DNA from 4 places in the Streptomyces sp. 3N207 genome. Region 1 is predicted to be linked to each of the others. Evidence: riboswitches for the same ligand, from Rfam matches in the RefSeq annotation. Region 1 holds a riboswitch; each other region holds the start of a gene.
The links. Region 1 has a riboswitch for cobalamin ahead of ACTWP9_RS00020 (ribonucleoside-diphosphate reductase subunit alpha). Riboswitches for the same ligand answer to the same signal wherever they lie in the genome.

Region 1 (4,962 bases):
CTGTTCATCCTGACGGCGTTGGACGCCGGTACCCGCGTGGGCCGCTTCATGCTCCAGGACATGCTCGGCAACGTCTACAAGCCCTTCCGCCGGGTGAGCTGGTGGCCCGGTCTGCTGTTCTCCAGCGCCGCCATCGTCGCGCTGTGGGGCTACTTCCTGTGGGTCGGCGTCCACGAGCCGCTCGGCGGAATCAACCAGCTCTTCCCGCTCTTCGGCATCGCCAACCAGCTGCTGGCCGCCGTCGCGCTGGCCGTCTGTACGACGCTGCTGGTCAAGTCCGGGCGGCTGAAGTGGGCCTGGGTCACGGCCGTACCGCTGGTCTGGGACGCGGTGGTCACGCTGACGGCGAGCTGGCAGAAGGTCTTCTCCACCGACCCCAGGGTCGGCTTCTTCCAGCAGCGTGCCGACTACCAGGACGCCATCGACCAGGGCAAGGTCATCGCCCCCGCCAAGAGCATGGACGACATGCACACCATCGTCACCAACTCGACGGTGGACGGCGTCCTTTCGGCGCTCTTCGCCATCCTCGTCATCGTCGTCCTCGCGGACGCCGCCCGCACCTGCGTACGCGCCGTACGCAACCCCGAGGGCACCCGTATGCACGAGGCGCCCTTCGAGAAGTCGAAGCTGGTGGAGCCCGCCGGGCTGATCGCCACGAAGGAGGAGAAGGCCGAGAAGGCCGAGCACGACGCCGCACTTGTCGCCGCCGGGCAGCGAAGCAGCGAAGCGGGAGGCGAATCGCAGTGAGTACGGCGAGTACGGCGAGTACGGCGAGTACGGCGAGTACGGCGAGTACGGCGAGTACGGCTTGCGCGTCGAAACCGATCAACCCCGTGGTACGGGCCGGGCGCTGGCTGCGCTGGTACGTGCGCGAGTTCACCGACGAGAGCGCGTACGAGCGGTACGTGGCGCACGTACGGCAGCACCAGGGCCCGGACGCGGAGATCCCCAGCAGGCGGGAGTTCGAACGCCGCCGCACGGACGCCCGGGAGTGCGATCCGCGGGAGGGCTTCCGCTGCTGCTGAGCAGCGCGGAGTGTCGGTGGCGTGCCGCATGATGGCCGCCATGGACATCACTGTGAGAACCGCCAGGCCCGAGGAGTACGCGGAGGCCGGGGAACTGGTGGCACGCGCCTATCTCGACGGCGGACTGCTGGACTTCGCCGAAGCCGACCCGTATCTGGACACCCTCCGCGACGCGGCGGGCCGCGCCGCCCAGGCCGACCTGCTCGTCGCGGAGGACCACCAGGGCGCTCTGCTGGGCACCGTCACCTTCGTCGGCCGGGGAGGCCCCTACGCCGACTTGGCGCGGGAGGGCGAGGGCGAGTTCCGGATGCTCGGCGTCAGGGAGTCGGCCCGTGGCCGCGGGGTCGGCGAAGCACTCGTGCGGGCCTGTACGACGCGGGGCCGTGCCCTCGGCCTGAGCGGCCTCGTCCTGTCCACCCAGCCGGCCATGCACGCGGCGCACCGCCTCTACGAGCGGGTCGGCTTCCGCCGGACCCCCGAGCGTGACTGGGAGCCCATCGAGGGCTTCACCCTGTGGACCTACACCCTCTCCCTGTGATCCAGCCCGGACTCCCGGGCGGGGCGGCACAAGATGTGGGGGTTCCGATTCCGCGGGGCACAACATGTATGCTCGCACTCGGCCGTCGCCCCCAACGCAGGGGAATCCGGTGGGAGTCCGGAACTGTCCCGCAACGGTGAGGGGGCATGCGTAAGCGTGCCCGCAAGTCCGAGTACCTGCGGCGGCGGCATCGACGAACGTCCGGGTCTCGTGGGTTGGACCGGCGGGCGGAGTGCGCCATGCCCTGAATCGGCGCGGCATGCGCACCCTCCCTCCGTGCTGCCCACGGACAGTCAGCAGCGAGGGAGAGCACCGCGTGACCGTCACCACCGCCCCCACCCTTCCGGCACCCGCCCCCATCGGGCCCGCCACCGGCTCCGCCTCCCCAGGGCACGACACCCGCGAAGACCCACCGGCAACCGCGCTCCGCGAAACTCTCGCCGCGCTTACGGCGGATCTCCCGGACGCGGACCCGGCACCGGTGCTGGCGGCGGCACTCCGCGGTCGGCAACCGGGCGCGGACGGCGCCGAGTTGCGCGCCCTCGCCATCGAGTCCGCGGCGGGTCTGATCAGTGAGGAGCCGTCCTACTCCCGGCTGGCGGCACGGCTGCTCACCCGCGCGATCCGGGACGAGGCGGCGGCGGAGGGCGTCACCTCGTTCTCCGCTTCGGTGGCGCTGGGCCACGCCCAAGGGCTGATCGCGGACCGCACCTACGCCTTCGTACGCGAGCACGCCGACCGGCTGGAAGCGCTGGTGGAGGAGGCCGTCACCGGCGGCGCCGACGACCGGTTCGAGTACTTCGGGCTGCGTACCGTCCACTCCCGCTATCTGCTGCGGCACCCGACCACCCGGCGCCCCGTCGAGACGCCGCAGCACTTCCTGCTCCGCGTCGCCTGCGGGCTGGCAGCGGACCAGTCGTCCGACGCGCTCGAAGAGGTGGCCGCGTTCTACCGGCTCACCAGCTCCCTCGCCTATCTCCCCTCCTCCCCCACCCTCTTCAACTCCGGCACACGCCACCCGCAGATGTCGTCCTGCTATCTGCTGGACTCGCCGAGGGACGAGCTGGACTCGATCTACGAGCGTTACCAGCAGATCGCACGGCTCTCCAAGCACGCGGGCGGCATCGGTCTCTCGTACTCCCGGATCCGCTCCCGTGGGGCGCTGATCCGGGGGACGAACGGCCACTCGAACGGCATCGTGCCGTTCCTGCGGACGCTGGACGCGTCCGTCGCGGCGGTCAACCAGGGCGGCCGGCGGAAGGGTGCGGCCTGCGTCTATCTGGAGACGTGGCACGCGGACATCGAGGAGTTCCTGGAGCTGCGCGACAACACGGGCGAGGACGCGCGCCGTACGCACAACCTCAACCTGGCGCACTGGGTGCCCGACGAGTTCATGCGCCGCGTCGAGGTGGACGGGCAGTGGTCGCTCTTCTCCCCGTCCGACGTACCGGAGCTGGTCGACCTGTGGGGCGAGGAGTTCGACGCCGCGTACCGGCGCGCCGAGGCCGAGGGACGCGCCGTCAAGCAGCTTCCCGCACGGCAGTTGTACGGCGCGATGATGCGCACCCTCGCGCAGACCGGCAACGGCTGGATGACGTTCAAGGACACCTCCAACCGCACCGCCAACCAGACCGCCGAGCCGGGCCACACGGTGCACTCCTCCAACCTGTGCACCGAGATCCTGGAGGTCACCGACGACGGTGAGACGGCGGTCTGCAACCTGGGCTCGGTCAACCTCGCCGCCCACCTCGGCGAAGACGGCGCGATGGACTGGGAGCGGCTGGACGCCACCGTCCGTACCGCCGTGACGTTCCTGGACCGCGTGGTGGACATCAACTACTACCCGACCGAGCAGGCCGCGGCCTCCAACTCCCGCTGGCGACCGGTGGGCCTGGGGGTGATGGGGCTCCAGGACGTCTTCTTCCGGCTCGGGATGCCCTTCGACTCGGACGCGGCGCGCGAGCTGTCCACCAGGATCGCCGAGCGGATCATGCTCGCCGCGTACGAGACCTCCGCCGAGCTGGCCGAGCGGCACGCCCCGCTACCGGCCTGGTCCTCGACCCGCACCGCACGCGGCGTGCTGCACCCGGACCACTACCCGAACGCCGAGCCGCACTGGGCGGACCGCTGGGACGCGCTGCGCGCCCGTATCGCGCACACGGGGATGCGCAACTCCCTGCTGTTCGCGATCGCCCCGACCGCGACCATCGCCTCCATCGCGGGCGTCTACGAGTGCATCGAGCCGCAGGTCTCCAACCTCTTCAAGCGCGAGACCCTCAGTGGCGAGTTCCTCCAGGTGAACACCTATCTGGTCGCGGAGTTGAAGCGGCTGGGGCTGTGGGACGCACGCGCCCGGGAGGCGCTGCGCCAGGCCAACGGCTCCGTGCAGGAACTGGAGTGGGTGCCCGCACACGTACGGGAGCTGTACCGCACGGCGTGGGAGATCCCGCAGCGCGCCCTGATCGACATGGCCGCTGCCCGCACCCCGTATCTGGACCAGAGCCAGTCGCTGAACCTGTTCCTGTCCTCCCCCACCATCGGGAAGCTCAGCTCGATGTACGCGTACGCCTGGAAGCGCGGCATCAAGACCACGTACTACCTGCGGTCGCGCCCTGCAACGCGCATCGCCCAGGCGGCGAGGACCGCCACCGTCCCCCAGCAGGCGGCCGACGAAGCGATCGCCTGCTCCCTGGAAAACCCCGAGTCCTGCGAGGCCTGCCAGTAATGCCGAACGACAACAAGAACCTGCTCGACCCGGGCTTCGAGCTGACCCTGCGCCCGATGCGCTATCCGCACTTCTACGAGCGCTACCGGGACGCCATCAAGAACACCTGGACCGTGGAGGAGGTCGACCTCCACTCGGACGTCGCCGACCTGGCCAAACTCACGCCGGGCGAGCAGCACATGATCAGCCGCCTGGTCGCGTTCTTCGCCACCGGCGACTCGATCGTCGCCAACAACCTCGTGCTGACGCTCTACAAGCACATCAACTCGCCCGAGGCACGGCTGTATCTGTCCCGGCAGCTGTTCGAGGAAGCCGTACACGTCCAGTTCTATCTGACGCTGCTGGACACCTATCTGCCCGACCATGACGAGCGCGCGGCGGCGTTCGCAGCGGTGGAGAACATTCCCTCCATCCGGGAGAAGGCCCAGTTCTGCTTCCGCTGGATGGACTCTGTGGACAGCATCGACAAGCTGGAGTCGAAGGCCGACCGCCGCCGCTTCCTGCTCAATCTGATCTGCTTCGCCGCCTGTATCGAGGGGCTGTTCTTCTACGGCGCGTTCGCCTACGTCTACTGGTTCCGCTCGCGTGGTCTGCTGCACGGGCTGGCGACGGGCACCAACTGGGTCTTCCGCGACGAGTCGATGCACATGTCGTTCGCCTTCGACGTGGTGGAC
Region 2 (4,962 bases), on a different contig from region 1:
CGGGAGGCGGCAACGGCGGCGGGCACCTCGGCGTGCGCCGCGAACTCCACCAGCCCGGCCGACCACGGCGCACCGCCGACCTTGCGCCGCATCTCGATGTACTCGACCGGGTTCGGCACCCGCCCGATGTTGATGTTGGAGAGCTCCCACAGCGACTCGTTGAGCAGGTTCTCGGTGCTGACGGCGAACCGCGCGCGCCAGTCGGCCGACATCGACGGCACCGTTCTGGCCCACAGGTCGGCCAGGCCCGCCTCGACGGGGTTGGTGGGTTCGGGCACCGGGGACGCCGGGACGTCCTCCAGCGGCATGAACAGCGGCAGCCGGTCCAGATACGCCTTGCCGCCCGCCCGGTCCTGGGTGCGCTTGAACTCCTCCAGGAAGTGGTCGTCGAAGAAGAAGACCCACACGTACCAGTCGGTGACCAGCGCCAGATCGTCCGCTTCGGCGTCGGGATGGGTGTAGGCGCACAGCAGCGCGTAGTCGTGCGCGTCCAGGTCGGCGGTGTCCCAGATCCCCGAGCCCTCCAGCATCCCCATCTCCCGTGCCCACTCCCGTGAATGGGTCCGGGCCTGGTCGACGTGCGGGTTGAGCCGGGCCGGGTAGGGCACATAGAAGTCGGGCAGTTCGAAGGGTTGCGACAACGTCACTGTCCCCCAGCTCGTCGGATCGGTAGCTGACTTGGCCTACCCGGCCCAAGCTGACGAACATCCATTTTCACTCGGACGTGGGACCCCGCCTGTTACGAAGTCGTCGAACAAAATGCCTGGAACGGCTGAGGATCGGACTGCTAGCTTCGCGTTCGTGGCGAAGCTGAATCAGATCATCGCAGTCGAGAAAGGCGTCAAGTCCAAGGTGGTCCAGGACCTGGCGCAGGCACAGCACGGGCTGGCGAAGCCCCAGATGCTGGCCGGTATCTCGCGTACGTACCAGCCCAAGGACGAAGAGGGCGAGCAGCTTCCGCCGGAGTCGACGCGGGTCCAGGTCAAGGCCGAGGATGTGCTGAAGGAAACGGCGAAGATCCTCACCCGGCTGTTCGATGTGACGGCGACGAAGGACTGGGCGAACCTCACGGCTCGTGCGGACGTCGTCGTCGACGGACGCACCGTCCTGTCCGAAGTGCCGGTCTCCTACCTGCTGTTCCTGGAGAAGCAACTGGGCGAGCTCGGCTCCTTCCTGCGGAAGCTGCCGGTGCTGGACGGCGCGGAGGCGTGGGAGAAGGACCCCTCCACGGACTGGTGGAAGACCGAGCAGGTCCGTACGGTGCGCACCAAGAAGGTGCCGCGCAACCATGTGAAGGCGGAGGCCACGGAGAAGCACCCGGCCCAGGTCGAGGTGTACTACGAGGACATCCCCGTCGGCTACTGGACCACGGTCAAGTACTCCGGCGCCCTGCCCGCACGACGGGTCAACGAGCTGCTGGAGCGGCTGGACAAGCTGGCGGCCGCGGTGAAGTTCGCCCGTGAGGAGGCCAACGGGACCGAGGTCACCGACAAGCGCGTCGGGGACGCCGTCTTCGGCTACCTCTTCGACTGACAGCCAGGAGGCATCTCACCACCACAGACACCCCGGCGCACGTTTCGACGACGTGGCGGCCGGGGTCCCCCGGGGCCAGGGTTTCAGCGACCTTCGGTCACCGGGTGCGCCAGGAGCGCAAAGCTGAAGCTGAAGCTGATGTGTGACCCCCCGGGTCGCCCTGTCCTGAACACAGGGTGCCCGTCAGTCTCAACCTCTCGCTCCAAGCTCAGTATCGCCGCTCATCGTCCGGCAACCGGGGCGGTGACGACCTTGAGACGCTGGTTCGAACCCAGCCGGCGCATCCACGCTGCGCCGTGGTGGAGTGGCTCCACGCAAGGGCATCGCCGAACGATCCGCCCATCAACAGGCCGGTGCGTGTGAACGAGCGGCACCCAGGACCCCGGGGCCGGGTAAAGCCTCGGGGTCCCTTTTGTCGTTTCTCCCGGTTCCTGCGGGATGCCGCCCGCGTGGTACGTTTCAGCGGCCAGTCAAACCCTTGAACGGGTCAGGGAATCCGGTGCGAATCCGGAGCTGACGCGCAGCGGTGTGGGACTGGGGCGTGCACGAGGCCACTGGGGACGTACGTCCCTGGGAAGGCGCACGCTCCCACAGTCCCGAGCCCGAAAACCTGCTGGCACCCGCGCTCGGACTGCCCCGGGCACGGTGGCACGCCGGGCCCCGCGACTGGGCCTCTGACGGAGAAGGAACCCCTGGCCATGCGCCGACCGCGCCGTATCCGCGTACTCGTGCCGGGCCTCGCCCTGGCACTCGTCCTGGGCGCCGCCGGCTGCGGCGGGGACTCCCCGACGGAGGCGTCCGGCAAGGGCGCGGCCCCCGGTTACCCCCGTACGCTGCACAACTGCGGGCAGGACGTCACCCTCCAGCGGCCCCCGCGGCGGGCCGTCTCCCTCGACCAGGGCTCGACCGAGATCCTGCTCGCTCTCGGGCTGGGCGACCGGATGGCGGGCACCGGCACCTGGACCGACCCGGTCATGAAGGGGCTCGGTGAGGAGAACGCGAAGGTCCCGCGGCTGGCCGACGGTTACCCCGCGCTGGAGAAGGTGCTCGACAAGGACCCGGACCTGGTGACCGCCTCCTTCTCCGCCACCCTCGACAAGGGCGGCGTCGCCCCGCGCGGCAAGTTCGCCGACCTCGGGGTGCCCACCTACCTCTCCCCCGCCGACTGCGCCAAGAAGTCCGGCTCCAACGGCGACGGAGCGCGCAGCAGCCGGCTGGAGCTGAGCACCGTCTACGGCGAGATCCGCGACCTGGCGAAGGCGTTCGGCGTGCCGAAGCGCGGCGAGCGGCTGGTGGCCGGCCTCAAGGCGCGGGTGGCGAAGGCCACCCGGGGCACCGACGCGCGCGGCACCTCCGTCATGTACTGGTTCGCCAACTCCGAGTCGCCGTATCTGGCGGGCTGCTGCGGGGCGCCGGGCATCATCACCCGCGCGGTGGGCGCGAAGAACGTCTTCGACGACACCCACGACGAGTGGCCGCAGATCGGCTGGGAGACGGTCGCCGACCGGGACCCCGATGTGATCGTGCTGGGCGATCTGACCCGCAAGAACCAGACCGCGGAGACCGCGAAGGCCAAGATCCGGAAGCTGGAGTCCGACCCGGTCACCCGCCATATGACGGCAGTCCGCCACAAGCGCTACATCCTGCTGCCCGGCGCCGCGATGAATCCCTCGATCCGCACGGTGGAGGGAGTGGAGAAGGTGGCAAGGGGACTGCGAGATTTGGGGCTGGCGAAGTGAGGGGGGAACGGGCTGGCGGGAGCTCCGAAGCTGCTGCCGACCCGGCAACGGGGGCTGCGCTTGCCCACCCTGCGCCCCTGGCGCAGACTGCCCAAGCACAGCCGGGGGACGCGGACGCGCCCCGTCAGGGGCGCGGGGAACTGCGCGATCAGCCACAACGCAAGCCGCACCCCGCAAACTTCAGGCAGGGGCACCCCCTCAGCGGAGCGCTCCGCACCGGGCAGGGCGCAGCCCTCCTGTGCGTGGTCGCCGCGCTCGCCCTCGCGGCGTCAGTGGCCCTGGCCATCACCGCCGGGCAGGCCCGTATCGGCGTAACCGACGTATGGCTGGTCGTCATAGAAGGACTGGGCGGCGCCGATGCAGGGGTCTCACCACTGCGCGAGGGCATCATCTTGGAACTGCGCCTCCCCCGCGCCCTGCTGGCCGCACTGTGCGGCGCCGGCCTCGGGCTGTGCGGCGCCGTCCTCCAGTCACTGCTCCGCAACCCGCTTGCCGACCCCTTCGTGCTGGGCGTCTCCTCCGGCGCCTCCACCGGGGCGGTCGCCGTGGTGGTGCTCGGCGTGGGCGGCGGCGCCCTCTCGTTGTCGGCGGGCGCTTTCGCGGGCGCCGCACTCTCGTTCGGGCTGGTGCTGCTGCTGGCGCACACCTCGGGCGGTACGACGGACCGGGTGCTGTTGTCGGGCATCGCCGGAATGCAGCTGTTCTCGGCGCTGACCTCGCTGATCGTCTTCACCTCGGCCGACGCCGAGCAGACCCGCGGGGTGCTGTTCTGGCTGCTGGGCTCGCTGGGCTCGGCCGACTGGGGTGAGGTGGCGCTGGGCGCGGGCGCGTTGGGGCTGGCGCTGGTGGTGTGCCTGGCGCGGGCCGACGCGCTGGACGCCTTCGCCTTCGGGCAGGAGGCCGCCGCCTCGCTGGGCGTACCGGTGCGGCGGGTGCGGCTGACGCTGCTGCTGGTCACTGCGCTGCTGACGGCGGTACTGGTCAGCTCGTCGGGCGCGATCGGCTTCGTGGGGCTGGTGCTGCCGCACGCGGCCCGCGCGCTGACCGGGCCGGCGCACCGGCGGCTGCTGCCGGTGACGGCCCTGGTGGGCGCGGTCTTCCTGGTGTGGGTCGACACCGCGGCGCGCACCCTGCTGGACCCGCGTGAGCTGCCGGTCGGAGTGGCGACCTCGCTGCTGGGGGTGCCGGCCTTCGTGGTGATCCTGCACCGGGGGCGGCGCGGCAGGGCGCACGGCGTAGGCGGAGGTGCGGGGCTGTGAGCCTGAGTGCGCACTCGGTGTCCTGGCAGGCAGGGGGGCGGCTGATCGTCGACGGGGTGAGCCTGGATCCGCAGCCCGGCCAGACGGTGGGGCTGCTGGGGCCCAACGGCTCGGGAAAGTCCACGCTGTTGCGGCTGCTGGCGGGCATCCGGCCGACCGCCTCGGGAGTGGTCACCCTTGACGGCAGACCGCTGCGCGAGCTGGGGCGCCGCGCTGTGGCCCGTCGGGTGGCCGTCGTCGAGCAGCATGCGGAGACCGGCGTGGAGCTGACCGTCGGCGATGTCGTACGGCTCGGCCGCATCCCGCACCGCGGCATCTGGTCGGGGCAGCGGGCCGAGGACGAGACGGCCGTGCTGGAGGCTGCCGTACACACCGGGCTGGCCGACCGGCTCGATCAGCCCTGGCACAGCCTCTCGGGCGGCGAACGGCAG
Region 3 (4,962 bases), on a different contig from region 1:
ACCACGACGCGTGCCGCCGCTTCAGTAACTGGTGGGCCAGGAAAGTGCCCACCGCCCAGGAGGCCCAGAACTGCGTCATGAACATGGCCGGGTCCCCCGGCGACTCCACCTCGGCCACCATGGGAAGAGCCACGTTGTGTGACGAAGAGGCGAGCGCGTCGACGCCCCGCAGCAGGACCATGCCGAGCAGCAGGGCGGGCACCGCGCTCAGCACCTGCCGCAGAGATGCGGCTCCCGGCTTCGGCACGGTCTGCGGAGCCGACCGGTCTTCCTCCATACGGGGCCGCAGCAGCGACAACGCCACCGCGGACACCAGGAAACTGGCCGCGTTCACGGCGAACGCGGCGCTGTGGCCTGCCAATTCGATGACCGGGGCGGCCGAAGCGAAACCCGCCACGGTGGCAAGAGAACGAGCCGTAGCCAACTGCCCGTTGGCCCGAACCCGCGCCTCCTGCCCCACAATCACCGGGACCGCGCTGCGCAGTCCGACGGTGAAGAACGTGTTTCCGGCACCGAGCACCACCACGACGACAGCCAGCAGCCACACCGGAGCCGACCCCGTCGCACACAGCGCGAGAACCACCATGGCCGCCGCCTGGACGAGATCCGCACCGATCATCAGGACTCTGCGCCCCACCCTGCCCGCCAGCGCCCCGGCCCCCAGCCCCGCCAGCACACCCGCGAACAACCGCAGCGCCATGAGCAGGCCCAGACCGAGACCGCTCCCCGTGACCTCGTAGGTGAACAGGCTCAACGCGATCAGATTGAGAAAATTGCCGTAGACGGACACCGCATACGCGCCCACAAGAGCGCGCACACGCCAATGCAGGTGACTCAATCCAGACTCCTCGCATGTAGGGCGTGAGCCGAATACGCGGCAGTGCAAAGGGAGTTGGGCGATACGCGGAGGCTACCGCGAGCCCGGCGTTCTGCCGCCGATGCTCATGGAATTGTTCACATCCGAACCACTGCGGCATGGGGGTGGTGAGCGTGGCTGTATCGCCATCGATCGGCGCCGCGTACGGGGTGAATCACACCCGGCCTCATCATCACCCTGAGTCACCGTCAGGCTACGGTCGGGTGCACGCATCCAAGGGCTGATCGCCTCAGGCATCCATGCCTTATGGTCGAACGGACGGTCGTCGCAAATGCTAGGAGCGCGCGTGAGTGTGGAGTCCGCCGATACGGTGCTGACCGGGGTACGGAATTTCCGGGACGTCGGGGGTCTGCCGACGGTGGACGGGCGCCGAGTGCGGCGCGGGATGCTCTTCCGCAGCGGGCACCTGGCACACGCGACGCCGGAGGACGCCGCCTTCCTCGGCGAGCTCGAACTGCACACGGTCTTCGACTTCCGCAACTCCACCGACCAGGCGCTCGACGGCCCCGACATCGAGCTTCCGGGCGTCCGCAACGTCAATCTCCCGCTCTCCGACCCGGCCGACGGGGCCGAGTTCTGGCGGCTGGTGCGGGACGGCGAGCTGGACCAGCTGCGGGCGATACTCGGGGACGGCCTCGCCGCCCAGCGGATGACCGACTCCTACCGCACCATGATCCGCGAGCGCACCGCCGAGCACAGCCGCATCCTGCATGCCCTCGCCGAGGACAGCGTGCCCGCCCTGATGCACTGCGCCGCGGGCAAGGACCGGGCCGGTCTGTCGATCGCCGTCACGCTGCTGGCGCTCGGCGTCGAGCGGGCCGCCATCGAGGAGGACTACCTCCAGTCCAACCAGCCGCACCGGCGCTACAAGATCTACCGCAGCAGCAAGTCCAAGGCCGGAATGTCCCCCGAGGTCCTGGAACTCCTCGCCCCTCTCTTCGACGCCCGCGCCGCCTACCTCCACGCGGCCTTCGCCACCATCGACGAGACCTGGGGCGACGCGGACACCTATTTGACGGAGGCCCTCAAAGTCTCCCCCGCCACCCGCACCAGGCTGCAGTCCCGCCTGCTGGAACCCTGAGCCAACTAGCTTGTGGGCAGGCGTTCCGCAACGGGCGGAACGGGTGGGCACAAGCGGCCGCACCCGCGCGACGGCCGCACCCCGCACCCCGCAGCGGGCGCCCCTCGGGTGCGGCCCGGTGGCCGGTGCTGCGCTTGCCCACCCTGCGCCCTGGGGGCACCTCCCGGCCGGAGGCTGGGGGAGCAGACTGCCCAAGCGCAGCAGGGGGCGACCCCGCACGGGAATCGCGGGCCAGCCCTCCCGCGACGGCCCCCCAGCTATGCTGGGCCGCGCAGCTGGTTCGCCCCGTCCGCCAGACGGGAGGCGTCGTAAGAGGGAACCCGGTGCAAATCCGGGACTGCCCCGCAGCGGTGAGTGGGAACGACCGCCGTCATACGCACTGGACCGACGGTCCGGGAAGCGACGGCCAGTAGGTGCCCGCCGGGAGACCGGCAGGCGCGCCCGCGAGTCCGAAGACCTGCCCGCTGCCCGTACGCGTCCACACGCGTACGGTCCTCCCGGAGACCTCGAGGGCGGGTCGGAGAGCACAGCGCACAAGGCGGCGGACACCAGCCACGCGTCGGCTCCGTCTTCCGTGCGGTCTCCCCCTTCGCATCCTCGTCCCGTTCTTCCGGGAGCGCTGGAGACATCTCGCGAAGGAGAGTTGCGTGACAGCGACAGCAGCGAACCCGGCCACCACTCCCCCGCCCGCACCGGTGCGTGCCACGGTGCACGGCTATCCCCGCCAGGGGCCGAACCGCGAACTGAAGAAGGCGATCGAGGGCTACTGGAAGGGCCGCGTCACCGCCGAGGCCCTGCACTCCACGGCCGCCGGACTGCGCAGCGCCAACTGGCGGCAGCTGGCGGAGGCGGGCATCCACGAGGTGCCCACCGGAGATTTCTCGTACTACGACCACATGCTGGACACCACCGTCATGGTCGGCGCCCTCCCCGAGCGGCACCGGGAGGCCGTGGCGGCGGACCCGTTGGCCGGGTACTTCGCCATGGCCCGCGGCACGCAGGACGCCGCGCCGCTGGAGATGACCAAGTGGTTCGACACCAACTACCACTACCTGGTGCCCGAGCTCGGACCGGGCACGGTCTTCCGCGCTGACGCGAGCAAGCAGACCGCCGAGCTGAAGGAAGCCCTCGCGCTGGGCCTGAGGGCGGCCCGGCCGGTGCTCGTCGGGCCCGTCACCTACCTTCTGCTGGCCAAACCGGCGCCGGGCGTCGCCCCCGACTTCGAGCCGCTGACACTGCTGGAGCGGCTGCTGCCGGTCTACGCCGAAGTGCTCGCCGACCTGCGCGCCGCGGGCGCCCAGTGGGTGCAGCTTGACGAGCCCGCGCTGGTGCAGGACCGTACGCCTGCCGAGCTGGAGGCGGCAGCACAGGCATACCGAGCGGTCGGTACGCTCAGCGACCGGCCCCGCCTGCTGGTCGCCTCCTACTTCGACCGGCTCGGCGAGGCGCTGCCGGTGCTGGCGAAGGCACCCGTGGAGGGCCTGGCGCTGGACTTCACGGGCCCGGCCGCCGGCAACCTGGACGCGCTCGCCGCGGTCGGCGGGCTGCCCGGGAAGCGGCTGGTCGCGGGCGTGATCGACGGCCGCAATGTGTGGATCAACGACTACGAGCGGTCCATCGCCACCCTCGCCACTCTGCTGGGCCTCGCCGAGCGGGTGGATGTGGCGGCCTCCTGCTCGCTGCTGCACGTGCCGCTGGACGCCCGCGCCGAGCGCCATATCGACCCGCAGGTGGCCCGCTGGCTGGCGTTCGCGCGGCAGAAGGCGGCCGAGGCGGTCACGCTGGCGCGCGGGCTGTCCGAGGGGACCGGCGCGATCGGCGCCGAGCTCGCCGCCAACCGCGCCGATCTGGCCTCCCGTGCGGCCTCACCGCTCACGCACGACAAGACCGTACGGGCCCGCTCAGCCGCCGTAGCCGACGCGGACACCCGGCGGGCGCTGCCGTACGCACAGCGCACGGCGGCGCAGCGCACCCGGCTCGGTCTGCCGCCGCTGCCGACCACCACCATCGGGTCGTTCCCGCAGACGGCCGAGCTGCGTGCGGCCCGTGCCGACCTGCGGGCCGGCCGGATCGACGAGGCCGCCTACGAGGAGCGGATCGCGGCCGAGATCCGCGAGGTGGTCGGCTTCCAGGAGCGCGCCGGGCTCGATGTGCTGGTGCACGGTGAGCCCGAACGCAACGACATGGTGCAGTACTTCGCCGAACAGCTCACCGGCTACCTCGCCACCCGGCACGGCTGGGTCCAGTCGTACGGCACCCGCTATGTGCGCCCGCCGATCCTCGCGGGCGACGTCGCGCGCCGGCGGCCGTTGTCGGTCCGCTGGACGCGGTACGCCCAGTCGCTGACCTCCCGCCCGGTCAAGGGCATGCTCACCGGCCCGGTGACCATGCTCGCCTGGTCGTTCGTACGGGACGACCAGCCGGTGTCCGAGACGGCGCGCCAGGTGGCCCTGGCGCTGCGCGACGAGGTCTGCGAGCTGGAGGCCGCGGGGACCGCCGTCATTCAGGTCGACGAGCCGGCCCTGCGCGAGACGCTGCCGCTGCGCACCGCCGACCGGCCCGGTTATCTGGCGTGGGCGACGGCGGCGTTCCGGCTCACCACCAGCGGTGTGCGCCCGGACACCCAGATCCACACCCATATGTGCTACGCGGAGTTCGGCGACATCATCGAAGCGATAGCCGCCCTGGACGCCGATGTCATCAGCCTGGAGGCCGCCCGCTCCCATATGCAGGTCGCGGACGAACTGGCCGGCCACGGCTACCCGCGTGAGGCGGGCCCCGGTGTGTACGACATCCACTCACCGCGGGTCCCGGGAGCCGAGGAAATGGCGGCGCTCCTCCGCAAGGGCCTGGAGGCCATCCCGGCCGAACGGCTCTGGGTCAACCCTGACTGCGGCCTGAAGACCCGCGGCTGGACCGAAACCAGGGCCTCACTGGAAAACCTGGTGACCGCGGCCCGCACGGTGCGGAAGGAACTCCCCCGCCAGAGCTGATCCCCTGCTCT
Region 4 (4,962 bases), on a different contig from region 1:
ACGGTCAGCGGCCTGAAGGGCGCGTGGAAGCGGAACGTCTACGGCGTCGCCCAGAAGATGTCCTTCGACAAGAAGGACTTCCAGGGCATCAAGGACGCCTACGAGTTCGACCCGGTAGCCGAGCGCTACATCACAGTGGACCCGATGAAGGAGGCCCGCTGGTACCCCACCCAGCTCACCCTCCAGGACGGCAGGGTGCTGGCCGTCTCCGGGCTCGACGACATCGGCCAGGTCGTCCCCGGCAAGAACGAGATCTACAACCCGAGGACCAAGAAGTGGCACTACATGCCCAGGACGCGCTTCTTCCCCACCTACCCCGGGCTTCATCTGATCGGTGAGAACCGGGTCTTCTACAGCGGCACCACCGCCGGCTACGGCCCCGCCGACAAGGGCCGCGTCCCCGGCATCTGGAATCTGCGGACAAACAGGTTCACCAAGATCCCCGGCATGAGCGACCCGGACATCCTGGAAACGGCAATGTCCGTACCGCTGCCGCCCACCCAGTCCCGGAAGTTCATCGTCGAGGGCGGCGGCGGGGTCGGCGAGTCCGACAAGACGACGGACAAGACCCGCATCGTGGACCTCAACTCCGACACTCCGCGCTTCCACGACGGCCCCAGGCTGTACGACAAGGTCCGCTACCCCAGCAGCGTGATCCTGCCGGACGACACCGTGCTGACGACCAACGGCTCCGGCCGGTACCGCGGCAAGAGCGACAGCAACGTGCTGAAGGCCGGGATCTACCACCCGAAGAGCAACACGTTCAAGGAGGCCGCCGCCCCTCTCGTCGGCCGCAACTACCACTTCGGCGGACTGCTGCTGCCCGACGGCCGGGTGATGACCTTCGGCTCGGACTCGCTGTACGCGGACAAGGCCGACACCAAGCCGGGGCAGTTCGACCAGCGCATCGAGATCTACACACCGCCGTATCTCCACAAGGGAAAGCAGCAGCCGGAGCTGCGGAAGGCCGACAGCAGCCCTCGGACGCTGGCGCCCGGCGCGCGTATCTCCCTCAAGAGCAAGGACGCCGCCTCGCTGAAGAAGCTCCGGCTGGTACGGCCCGGCTCCTTCACCCACGTCACCAACGTGGAGCAGTCGTCCGTGGCACTGAAGATGAAGAAGTCCCCTGATGGGACGGTCACCACCACCATCCCGGACGACCCGTCACTGGTGACGCCGGGTTGGTGGATGGTCTTCGGCGTGGACGGGAACGGCGTCCCTTCCAAGGCCCAGTGGGTCAAGGTGAGCGTCGACCCCGATGCGGCCCACCCTCCGGTGACCGCGGGCAACCCGAAGTAGGGCGACGCGCCCCGAAGGGGCGCGGGGAACTGCGCGAGCAACGAGAACGCACCCGCAGCCTGCAACCGACAGCCAGGGGCAGCCCCTCCCCAGCACAGGGCGGGAGGGCTACCCCTTGGCGTTGCGGGCCAACTCCAGCGCGTAGGACGGCCACCAAGTACCCGGCGCAGGACCCCCACGGCACTGGCCGTCCGACTCCCCGGGGCGCTTGATCCACAGATAGGCGTCCACCGCCTTGTTCCCCGTCCTGGTGGTGGGCGCCTCGCCCAGCGCCCGCCCGGGCGGGTTGCACCAGCCCTCGTGCCCGCCACCGCGCAGCGGCCCGTTGCCGTTCCGGCTGGTGTCGACGACGAACGGCTTGTCGCCGACCATCGAGGACAACCGCTTGCCGTACGCCACGTTCGAGGTGGTCGTCTGGAAGTTGGAGACGTTCAGCGCGAACCCGTCGGCCGCGCCGATCCCCGCCCGGTTGAGCGGTTCGACCAGCCCGCCCGGATCGCGGACCCAGTCCGGGTTGCCGGCGTCCAGATAGACCTTCGTACGGGGGAGTTTTCCGAGCCGGGTGACGGTGTCGTGGAGGAGCTGGTAACGCTCCTCGCGCTGCTGTGGCGCGGCGCAGTCGCCGGAGACCGTGTGGGCCAGGGCGTCCGGCTCCACGATCACCGTGGCCGTCCGGTTCCCGATGCCCTCCGCGACCCCGTCCAGCCAACTGCGGTACGCCGCCGCGTCCTTCGCGCCGCCCTTGCTGTACTGCCCGCAGTCGCGGTGCGGGATGTTGTAGAGGACGAGCAGCGCGGCGCGGTCAGCGGCGGCAGCGGCCTTGGTGACGCGGGCGGTGTGGCCGCGGGGGTCCTTCGCGTCGATCCACTCCGCCACCGGCTGCCGGGCAATCTTCGCGAGCTGCCTGGCCCGTGCGGAACTGCCGTCCTTCGCATAGGCGCGGGCCTGCCGTGCGGCGCTGCCCTGGGGGTTCACCCAGTACGGGGCAACGGACTTGGGGCGCTGCCGAACCGTCGAATCCGCCGACTGCTCACCGTCGTCCGAACCGCCGTCCGACGACGAGCAGCCGGCCAGCAGCAGGGCCGCTGCCAGGGCGCTTCCCGCGACGACTCGGGCGCGGGCACCCAACGTGTGCGCCGTACGCGAGCATCGGGCGCCGTTTCTGGCGCTGCCGTACATCCACTCCCCCTCGGGTGTACTCCGGCCGCCGACCGGACCGCGACCGGCCGTCTGCCGGACCGCTGACGGGCCTTGACGTCGCCCCATCGTGTCACAGGGCCCCCGCCGCGCGGCCGGGTTCCGCACCCGGTGTGACGGAGCCCTTATTGACAGTGCGCATGACAGGCTGGGAGTCTCCCGGACGGCACACTTCCATATTGAGGCGACAGAGCTCAGGAACCCGGTGCAACTCCGGGACGGTCCCGCCACTGTGTCCGCAGCCGCCCCCGACGGCTGCGGGAGTCAGGAACTGGCCTGTCGCTTCTCCACCGATGGGGCGTGGAAACCCCAGGAGGAGGCATGCGGATGTCCCCGCACACCGTCGGCACGACCGTCGCACCCGAGAGCGCCGCCGCACACCCGGCGACCGTCAGGACCCGCGACTGGCTCATCGTCGCCGCCGCCGCGATCGTCGCACTGATCGCGCTGTACGCCGTCTTCGTCGACAACGGCAACCTCGTCTCCGCCACCGGCTCCTATCTGCACGAGTTCTCGCACGACGGCCGTCATCTGTTCGGCGCCCCCTGCCACTGACCGATCGGGGGTCGCTCGTCATGTCCGTCTCCGCACAGCCAACTCCCTACCCCCTGCTGTCCCTTCTCGGCCGCGGCCTCGCGGCCGGCGGGGTCGCGGGGCTGGCCTCGGGACTGTTCTCGCTGCTGCTCGCCGAGCCCGTGATGGACCGGGCCATCCGGCTCGAGGAGAAACGCTCGGCGGCGGAAGCCGCCGCACACACGCACGCGGGCCACGGTGGGCACAGCCATGCCGCCGAGGCCGAGGAGCTCTTCAGCCGGGGCACCCAGCACTTCGGACTGGTGGTCACCGCCGTGGTGGCGGGGCTGGCGATCGGGGTGTTCTTCACCCTGGCCTACGCCTTGTCCCCCAGCCTCCGGCCGGGAGGTGCCCCCAACCGCTCGGCGGCCCGGAACGACGGCCGCGACTGGCAGCGCGCCATGGGCCTGGCCGGTGCGGGGTTCCTCGCGCTGTCCCTGCTCCCGGCGCTGCGCTACCCGGCCAACCCGCCGGGTGTCGGTGACGGCGGCACCGTCGCCGAACGGCAGGGCCTGTGGGTGGCCGCGCTGGTCATCGGCGTACTGGGAATGGTGCTGGCGCGTCAGGTGCACCAGCGGCTCGGACAGGCCGGGCACGGCCTCCCGGTACGCCAGTTGGGAGCCGCGGTGGCTGTCGTCGCCACCCTGGCGGCGCTCTTCCTGCTGCCGGACAACCCGGACCAGGTCCCGGTGCCCGCCACCCTGCTGTGGGACTTCCGGGTGCTCTCACTGGGCGGGCACCTGGTCCTGTGGGCCGTGCTCGGCGCCGTGTTCGCGGCCCCGGCACTGCGTCGGCAGCCGTCCGCAGAGCGGGAGGACCGGTCCGAGCCGGCGTCCGCCTCGGCGGTCTCCTGAGGTCGGCAGCGGGCCGAGAGCTCGTCAGCAGCGGACGAGCTCTCGGCTTCAGACCCGGTCGACGAGGTCCGCGATCGAGTCGACGACGCGGGAAGGGCGGTACGGGTAGCGCTCGACCTCGTCGGGCCTGGTCAGCCCGGTCAGCACCAGGAAGGTCTCCAGGCCCGCCTCCATACCGGCCCGGACGTCGGTGTCCATCCGGTCGCCGATCATCGCGCTGGTCTCGGAGTGGGCGCCGATCGCATTGAGCCCGGCGCGCATCATCAGCGGGTTGGGCTTGCCGACGAAGTAGGGGTGCTGCCCTGTGGCCTTGGTGATGAGGGCGGCGACCGAGCCGGTTGCGGGCAGCGCGCCCTCGGCCGAGGGGCCGGTCTCGTCGGGGTTGGTGGCGATGAAGCGGGCGCCGTCGTTGATGAGGCGGATGGCGCGGGTCAGCGCCTCGAAGCTGTAGGTGCGGGTCTCGCCGAGGACGACGTAGTCGGGGTCGGCGTCCGAGAGGACGTATCCGATGTCGTGCAGAGCCGTCGTCAGCCCGGCCTCCCCTATGACGTACGCGGTGCCGCCGGGGCGCTGGTCGTCCAGGAACTGCGCGGTGGCCAGCGCGGAGGTCCAGATGTTCTCCGTCGGCACGTTCAGTCCGATACGGGAGAGCCGGGCGTGCAGATCCCGAGGGGTGTACATGGAGTTGTTGGTGAGCACCAGGAACGGCCGCCCCGACTCCTTGAGCCGCTTGATGAACGAGTCGGCGCCGGGGACGGGGATCCCCTCGTGCATCAGCACACCGTCCATGTCGGTGAGCCAGGACTCGATGGGCTTGCGCTCTGCCACGGAGGGACTCCTGCCAGGTCGTGGTGGTCCGGCCGGCGGGGATGTGCCCGCGGGGAGCGAGGCACGGAACCGGCCGCCGCGCTCAGCGTAACGGCAGCGGCCGGTGCTGGTCAGCCGGGACGTATGCCGTCGAGTGCGTCAGGTGCCCGGACGCGACGGTCCGACTCGTTACCGCTGCGTAGCGCTCCGGCGGAGGCAGCCTCTCGCGCAC

Region 2: it holds a riboswitch for cobalamin, as region 1 does, so the genes downstream of both, ACTWP9_RS17895 (ABC transporter substrate-binding protein) here and ACTWP9_RS00020 (ribonucleoside-diphosphate reductase subunit alpha) in region 1, are expected to answer to the same signal.
Region 3: it holds a riboswitch for cobalamin, as region 1 does, so the genes downstream of both, metE (5-methyltetrahydropteroyltriglutamate--homocysteine S-methyltransferase) here and ACTWP9_RS00020 (ribonucleoside-diphosphate reductase subunit alpha) in region 1, are expected to answer to the same signal.
Region 4: it holds a riboswitch for cobalamin, as region 1 does, so the genes downstream of both, ACTWP9_RS12185 (CbtB domain-containing protein) here and ACTWP9_RS00020 (ribonucleoside-diphosphate reductase subunit alpha) in region 1, are expected to answer to the same signal.

What each region holds. Positions count from the first base shown of each region.
Region 1 covers NZ_JBQQBV010000001.1:517-5,478, forward strand. The annotation lists partial or broken gene ACTWP9_RS00005 (carbon starvation CstA family protein) at 1-747, shown strand, start outside; gene ACTWP9_RS00010 (YbdD/YjiX family protein) at 825-1,025, shown strand; gene ACTWP9_RS00015 (GNAT family N-acetyltransferase) at 1,066-1,563, shown strand; cobalamin riboswitch at 1,632-1,761, shown strand; gene ACTWP9_RS00020 (ribonucleoside-diphosphate reductase subunit alpha) at 1,823-4,288, shown strand; gene ACTWP9_RS00025 (ribonucleotide-diphosphate reductase subunit beta) at 4,288-4,962, shown strand, end outside.
Region 2 covers NZ_JBQQBV010000010.1:202,845-207,806, forward strand. The annotation lists gene ACTWP9_RS17885 (terpene synthase family protein) at 1-641, opposite strand, end outside; gene ACTWP9_RS17890 (DUF7873 family protein) at 802-1,533, shown strand; cobalamin riboswitch at 1,984-2,165, shown strand; gene ACTWP9_RS17895 (ABC transporter substrate-binding protein) at 2,232-3,272, shown strand; gene ACTWP9_RS17900 (FecCD family ABC transporter permease) at 3,515-4,531, shown strand; gene ACTWP9_RS17905 (ABC transporter ATP-binding protein) at 4,528-4,962, shown strand, end outside.
Region 3 covers NZ_JBQQBV010000002.1:478,624-483,585, reverse strand. The annotation lists gene ACTWP9_RS04910 (MFS transporter) at 1-838, opposite strand, end outside; gene ACTWP9_RS04905 (tyrosine-protein phosphatase) at 1,149-1,958, shown strand; cobalamin riboswitch at 2,218-2,437, shown strand; gene metE (5-methyltetrahydropteroyltriglutamate--homocysteine S-methyltransferase) at 2,606-4,951, shown strand.
Region 4 covers NZ_JBQQBV010000006.1:160,606-165,567, reverse strand. The annotation lists gene ACTWP9_RS12195 (galactose oxidase-like domain-containing protein) at 1-1,299, shown strand, start outside; gene ACTWP9_RS12190 (glycoside hydrolase family 6 protein) at 1,408-2,478, opposite strand; cobalamin riboswitch at 2,669-2,790, shown strand; gene ACTWP9_RS12185 (CbtB domain-containing protein) at 2,818-3,051, shown strand; gene ACTWP9_RS12180 (CbtA family protein) at 3,072-3,923, shown strand; gene ACTWP9_RS12175 (HAD-IIA family hydrolase) at 3,972-4,751, opposite strand.